One region of the Ruegeria sp. AG7 genome, then DNA from elsewhere that is predicted to be linked to it. Evidence: riboswitches for the same ligand, from Rfam matches in the RefSeq annotation. Region 1 holds a riboswitch; each other region holds the start of a gene.
What was found. A riboswitch is a leader RNA that binds a small molecule or an ion and turns the genes downstream of it on or off. The one in region 1 is predicted to bind cobalamin.
Positions count from the first base shown of each region.

Region 2: another riboswitch for cobalamin. It lies ahead of ACR0BF_RS16540 (ABC transporter substrate-binding protein); the one in region 1 lies ahead of ACR0BF_RS19300 (DUF4198 domain-containing protein).
Region 3: another riboswitch for cobalamin. It lies ahead of ACR0BF_RS12735 (DUF1636 family protein); the one in region 1 lies ahead of ACR0BF_RS19300 (DUF4198 domain-containing protein).

Region 1 covers NZ_JBQFYP010000026.1:15,518-17,779, forward strand. Annotated here, with positions in the region: gene cbiM (cobalt transporter CbiM) at 1-275, opposite strand, end outside; gene ACR0BF_RS19300 (DUF4198 domain-containing protein) at 282-1,067, opposite strand; cobalamin riboswitch at 1,200-1,398, opposite strand; gene ACR0BF_RS19305 (ROK family transcriptional regulator) at 1,520-2,262, opposite strand, start outside.
Region 2 covers NZ_JBQFYP010000014.1:58,497-60,758, forward strand. Annotated here, with positions in the region: gene ACR0BF_RS16540 (ABC transporter substrate-binding protein) at 1-887, opposite strand, end outside; cobalamin riboswitch at 1,041-1,232, opposite strand; gene ACR0BF_RS16545 (tetratricopeptide repeat protein) at 1,948-2,262, opposite strand, start outside.
Region 3 covers NZ_JBQFYP010000008.1:126,437-128,698, reverse strand. Annotated here, with positions in the region: gene cobW (cobalamin biosynthesis protein CobW) at 1-642, opposite strand, end outside; gene ACR0BF_RS12735 (DUF1636 family protein) at 647-1,021, opposite strand; cobalamin riboswitch at 1,116-1,320, opposite strand; gene ACR0BF_RS12730 (NAD(P)-dependent oxidoreductase) at 1,423-2,262, shown strand, end outside.

The DNA of each region.
Region 1 (2,262 bases):
AAGAAGACGGCTTGCAGCAAAAGCCCGACGAACAGGGCCGGGAATGCGGCCCACCCCAGCAAAAGCCCGGCCATACCGTTGAGGATCAGGTGCACCGACGACGGACCAATAGGAACATGGATCAGCGATGCCACGAAAAAGCTGGCTGACACCACCCCCGCAGTGGGGATGCGATCAAGATCCAGCGACCTGAGGCCCATGGCAATTCCACCCGCCGCAGCGACGGCACCGCCGATCACAACCGGGTTGGACAAGGCTCCGTCAACGATATGCATCTACGGTTACTCCAAATCCCAGGCGCGGATCCAGATGACCGCGTCCTGGCTGAGTTCTTTGCCATTGTGTTCGGTCACGGGACCGGCGCCGAGCGCTGCAAAACCCCAATATCCGGCTTTTGGAACGCCGAATGTGAAATACCCGTTATCATCCGAAGTTGCGACCAATGCACCACCCGGCAACGGCGAGACGGTCGGGGCCGAAGCAGCCGTGCTTTCCATGTCCGGTTCTGCGGCCATGTACTCGATCTCGATCTCGGCACCCGCAACCGGTTGGCCTTCTGCCATAACTCGACCCGTAAAGGTCGAACCCGCGATGATGTTGGTCGGTTTGTTGAGCGGGATGATCTCAACCGGCAAGCCCACCGGGTTCATCCAGTCGGTCGGCAATTCGTTGCGGTTCAGGAATGCCTTGGCGATCTGCTGGATATAGATATCCTCAGACCCCTCGTAATAGGGCTGGGGAACTGTCACCAGCACATAGTCGCCCGACCGTTTGACCGGAACATAACCCTTGAATGCCGCGCCTTCGTTTTCCCCACCGGTGAAACGCACGGGTTCCAGAGTGTCCAGCAGGTCGGTTTTCTGACCGTTGTGGATCACGTAGAATTCCTGCGGCTTGTCCAGATCCATGACATGCCCGTTCGAGAACGGATGCCAGAAGATCAGCTTGACCGGAACATTCCCCGGTGCGTCGATCATGGTGTCAGAGGTGTATTCCAGCAGGAAATGCGCATTTGCCATCGCTGGAAGCGCCATCGCCACAGCGGCCGCAGAAAGCAGCTTGGTCATCAATAGTCGTCCTTGTCCCATCGTACCAACCCCGGTACGAGATGCGTTTTGACTGCGGGGACGTCCAAGCCGAGCTGCTTTTTCAAGCATCCTGCTCCGACGCACATCCCGTCGCCGATTAGGAGTGCCCTTGTCAAAGGCACATGTCCGGCAGGTATCCTGACTTGCGGGTCAAAGCGTTGGGCTGGCCTTCCCGGATTAACTCCAGTGGCACTTCAGCCCTGCTCGCCGCTTACAGTTGCGGGTGCAGTTGCGGAATTGGGCCAAAGCCCGCACCGCATTCCCTATTGATTCCAGAGCACGCCCCGGAACCGGACATGCCGAGCGGCTTGCCAGACTTCTTCGGCATCCGTCAACGATCAATTGCGCTGGCTGTCAAAAAGTTCAGCGGGCAATGCCCTTTTTCCGGTTGATCCGCTTTGGATACAGGTCGGGGTTTTTCGGGGATGAACCTACCCCTCGAGCAGGTATCTTTCCGACAATGGCAAACTGGCCGCCCCCAATGACCGGGCATCCGGGCCCGCCGCCCCTGCCAGCACCAAGGGCCGTTCAAGCCCGGTCAGGTTCATATGGGATAGTTTGAGCTCAACCCTTTCCACCAGCCGCGCCTTGATATCAGCAGGCATCCAGCCATCAATCTTGACACATTCGAAATCGATCAGGCTGCAAGAAGAGACGATGGCATGGGCGATTCCGTGCGCCGCCTGGTTCAGCCAATTCTCAAGGTGGGTTTCCGGTACGTCCCAATGCCGTGTCGTTTCCCAGATTGAGCCGGCTGTTTCGGCATTCCCACCAACTGCGCGCTCCAGCACATAAAGACTGGCGACATCTATCAATGGTTTCACTCCGCCTGCGTCGTCCGGCACAGGCAATGGACCAAGCGCACCGGCATTTCCCCGCCCTGAAAAGATGGAGCCGTTCAGAACCACCCCGCCCCCGATGAAGAAGCCGACATAGAAATACAGGAAATCTCGTGGGCCTTCTGCAGGGCCAAACACCAGCTCGGCACCGCAGGCCGCGGTTGCGTCGTTCTGCAAAAATACCGGCACGTCATAGCTTGCGGCTAGCGCGCCTTTCAGGTCCGCGTCACGCCACGGATCCATTTTTTCCTGAGGAACCTGCAATGTTTGTGCCCAGTCCCAAAGGTAGAACGGCATGGCAATCCCAAGGCCCGCGATTCTGCTGCGCGCCTCGG
Region 2 (2,262 bases), on a different contig from region 1:
GCATCCATCTGGCTGGTCACCGGATCAGCGCGCAGGAACTCCAGCTTTTTCAGGTAGTCGTCCGCAGCAAAGCGACGGCGGTCCATCTTGGCAATCACGATCACTGTCGGGTTGGCCTTGGCAATGGTCTCCCAGCCAACTGTTGGCCATTCTTCATCCGTCTCGATGACGTTGCGGATGCCCAATGTGCTCATCATGTATCCCGGTGCGCCCTTCTGCCCGGCCACAAACGGATCGCTTTCCATTTCAGGAGATGAAAACCAGAATACGGCTGACACGTCGTCCAGTTTCACGGCTTGCGCCTTGGCGACGGCTGCGGCTTCGCGGGCCTTGTACTTGGCAACCAGGTCCGTGCCGCGTTCGGACACATCAAAGGCTGCCGCCAGTTCTTCGATACCCTGATACAGCGTATCGGTCGAGAACGCTTGCAGGCGGGTGCCATCGCCGCCGACCGTATTGTCTTTGCCGACGCAATCCGCAGGCATCACGTAAGTTGGAATACCCAGTTCGTGAAATTGCTCACGCGTGGCGACGATGCCCTCGGGTCCGACATGCCATTCATATTGCGCTGCGACCAGTCCCGGCCGCTTGGCAACAACGCTTTCAAAGCTGGGATCATTGTCTGCCAGACGCTCTACCTTGGCATTCACCTCGGCATATTCAGGCAGCACCTCGTTGAACCAGACCGAAGTTCCAAGAACCTGCTCGCCCAGACCCAGCGCATAAAGCACCTCGGTCGCGGCTTGGCCGACCGTGACTGACGACGTCACTGGCGCGTCAAACGTGACCGAGTGACCGCAGTTTTCGATGGTTAAGGGAAAGTTTCCTTCGGCGGCAGCGCTGGTAGCCAGCAAGGAAAGGCCAATCAGGCCAGTGCGTAGAAACATGACAATCGATCTCCATGTGTCAATGACCAGAGAACGGGTGAATGGGCATTTACCGAAGCAACAGACGCTTTTCTGCCTGCTGTGAGCGCAGAGTGGTACATAGCCCGCCCGGCGCGTTTCTTCGGCAACCTCCCCGGACAACCCCGCCCGGTGTGTTTCGGTTTCATACCGGCAGGTCTCCTGACTGACGGGTCTTTGTCTGTCCTGTCTTCCCAGACCGAAATGGCCCAGTGACGGAATGGACAGCGCTCGCCGCCTACAGTTGCGGGGGCAGTTCCGGTTGGCACCAAAAGGCACCTCGGATTCCCTCTTAGCCACATCGGGACCGGTAAAACGCGGGTACCTTAACACTTACTCTGCGGCAAGAAAAAACTCGGGGGTCTTTCCCATTTTCTCCCAAGGGCATGAACCTGCGCGTCTCAACATGGTGCTGACGTCAGACAAGCCGCTGAGAAGGCGCTACAATCCGCCCCGAGGACGTCGGTGTGTGATATATAGGAAAATCATGGCTGGGGTGGTAGGAATCCTTGCCGACCGATGAAACCTATGGGCTTTTCAGCGAAGCCCGAGAAACTGGGGCGGTTTCGGGGGCATTTTGCTGAGCTAAGCGACGGGCGGAATGGAGCGTCAGCGGGTCAGCACGGGCATTCGCTAAGCTCTGCGCCGGGCATTTTGACCGCTAGAACGACCGCTCACTGGCGCTTTGGGGATAGCTTACGAGACCGCCAACCTGGACCGCTGACGACTAGCCCGGGTGCTGACGGGGTTCGCTGGTGCTGGCGGTTCGGGGGCTTTGGTGGGGTGAGCGGAAGTTCAAGCCTAGTGCAGCGAATGGCTGCTGAGAGCCCAAAGTGCCAAATGCTGCGGAACGCATGAACTAGTAAGGTGGGCGGACACCGGCTATTCTCTGCGACCGCGAGAAACCCGAGTCGAAACGGCGAAAGCTGCCGTTCAGTCCGGGCTTCAAGATCATTTTCTGAACCGGACCTTCGCTGCGCCGGTTTCGAGCGTCTCACATGCGGACGAAGCAGTCATTGAGACAACAAACCGGCCAGCCAAGTTATTCGGGCACACCAGCTCGACGCAAGCCTTCAATCAGGTGCTCTAGATCATCTTTGTTTTTGTAGGGAAGCCTTTCAGAAATCTTCGACAGCGACTCGTCTGGCCGCAGCCTCAGATACTCTTCGGCATGCACTCGAGCAGCATCCAGGTTATCCAGCTTTGCATAGGCTGCCGCCAGTATCTGGTGCAAACCATCATGGTCCGGATATCGTGCCAGTCCCTGTTCAAGTGCTGCGATAGCGTCATCGTAACTCTGGGTGAGATAGAGCGCCGTCCCCAACACTTCGTAGTAGAAACCCATGGCGAATACCGG
Region 3 (2,262 bases), on a different contig from region 1:
AACCTCGACGACAGGAAGCGGGCGCGGCGCCTCAGCGGCGATGATCTGTTTAGCTTTCGCGACACCTTCGGGACCTGCCAGATCGGGCTTGGTCAGCAGGATGATATCCGCGCACGAGATCTGATCCTCGAACACCTCGGACAAGGGTGTTTCGTGGTCGATCGAGTCATCAGCCAGCCGTTGGGCATCCACCGCTTCAACGTTCGGAGCAAAGCGACCGGCGGCCACGGCCTCGGCATCGGCCAGCGCAATAACGCCATCAACGGTAATTTTCGAACGGATATCAGGCCACTCAAACGCTTTCAGCAGCGGTTTGGGCAGTGCAAGGCCGGATGTTTCGATCAAAATGTGATCCGGGCGCGGTTCCAGCGCCATCAGCGCCTCGATGGTCGGGATGAAATCGTCGGCCACGGTGCAGCAGATGCAGCCGTTTGCCAGTTCCATGATGTTTTCCGCAGGGCATTCCGGAATCGCGCAGGACTTCAGGATGTCGCCATCAACACCCACATCGCCAAACTCGTTAACAACAATCGCAAGGCGCTTGCCCTGCGGGTTCTGCATCAGATGGCGCACCAGCGTGGTTTTGCCCGAGCCCAGAAAGCCGGTGATCACAGTGACGGGGAGTTTTTCAAGGTTCGACATGATCTCAGGCTCCAATCGGGGGAATGCGCGAGGCGCAGTTTTTGCGGAAATGTTCAGGACGGTCGCGCCATTTCACCAGACCATCGCCTGTGGCCAGATACTTAGTCGCGCCATCGATGATGACATCGACGTGATCGATTTCGTTCAGATTCTCGTAAACAAAGGTCCAGCGATCCGGCCCGCCCCGAAGAACGATGGAACAGCCCTGATCACAGTTCGAAAGGCATTCGACCTGTTTCAGAGTGATACCATCCGGCAGGACAGCCTGTTCCAGGGCCTTGTGCAACAATGTGCCGGGACGCTCAGCGTCATCCTCGACGGGCAGACCCCGGCGGCAAGTCGTGCAGACCAGTAGCTCTACCGGTTCGTTCTCGGTCATGTCTCTCATCCCCCCAAATCCTCTTCGCGGGGGACGGGGTTTCATGCGGGCACCACGTCTGCACATGGACCCGACACCGGAACACCCCGCCCGGTTTCAACTTCGGGTGTTGGCAGGTCTCCCGGCTTGCGGATGCCAGAGCGGTCGCTCTGTCGGATGTCCCGCCTTCCCGGCACAGGCCAGTGGCATTGGGCATCCTCTCCGGTCACGGTCGCGGGGGCGGCTGCGTTTGGCGGATGAACCGTTGACGCATTCCCTTTTCATCGGCTGTCGCCGACACCAACGACAGGGACATGCGGCACCGCTGACCCGCTTGTCAAGCGGTTCGCGCGCAACAAATAAGCCAAGGAGAAAAAAGCGACCTGTAGGCGTCGTTCGGCGGCATGAAGAATGTGTTCGGTATGTGGTCGCATGACGGGAAAACGACGAACTTGGAGATGCGTCATATGAAAGTGGGATTTATCGGTCTGGGTAACGTAGGCGGCAAGCTTTCGGGATCCCTTTTGCGCAACGGCATTGATCTGACTGTGCATGACCTGAACGCGGATCTGGTGGCCGAGTTTGTCGCCAAAGGTGCAAAGGCGGCTGAGGGGCCCGCCCAGTTGATGCGCGATTGCGATGCGGTGATCACCTGTCTGCCGTCTCCGGCAGCATCGGACGCAGTCATGCAGGAGATGTTGCCCGAAGTGGGCCCCGGTAAGATCTGGATGGAGATGTCGACCACCGACGAGGCCGAAGTCAAACGCCTGGGTGCCGAAGTCATATCGCGCGGCGGTGCGGCCGTCGATTGCCCGGTTTCTGGCGGGTGCCACCGTGCCGCGACAGGCAATATCTCGATCTTTGCGGGCTGTGACCGGGAAACGTTTGAACGAATTCTGCCGTTCCTGACGACAATGGGTCGTCGGGTTTTGCACACCGGCGAACTGGGCTCGGCCTCGGTGCTGAAAGTGATGACCAATTATCTTGCCACCGCCAACCTGATCACCTGCGCCGAAGCACTGGTTACGGCAAAGGCTGCGGGGATGGATCTGAACACGACCTATGAGGCGATCAAAATCTCGTCCGGCACGTCCTTCGTGCACGAAACCGAAAGTCAGGTCATCTTGAACGGGTCGCGCGATATTTCCTTCACCATGGATCTGGTGAAGAAGGATATCGGTCTGTTTCAGGAGGTCGCCGACCGCGCCGGGGTGCCGCTGGAAATAAACCCGGTGATGATCAACATCTTTAACGATGGTATC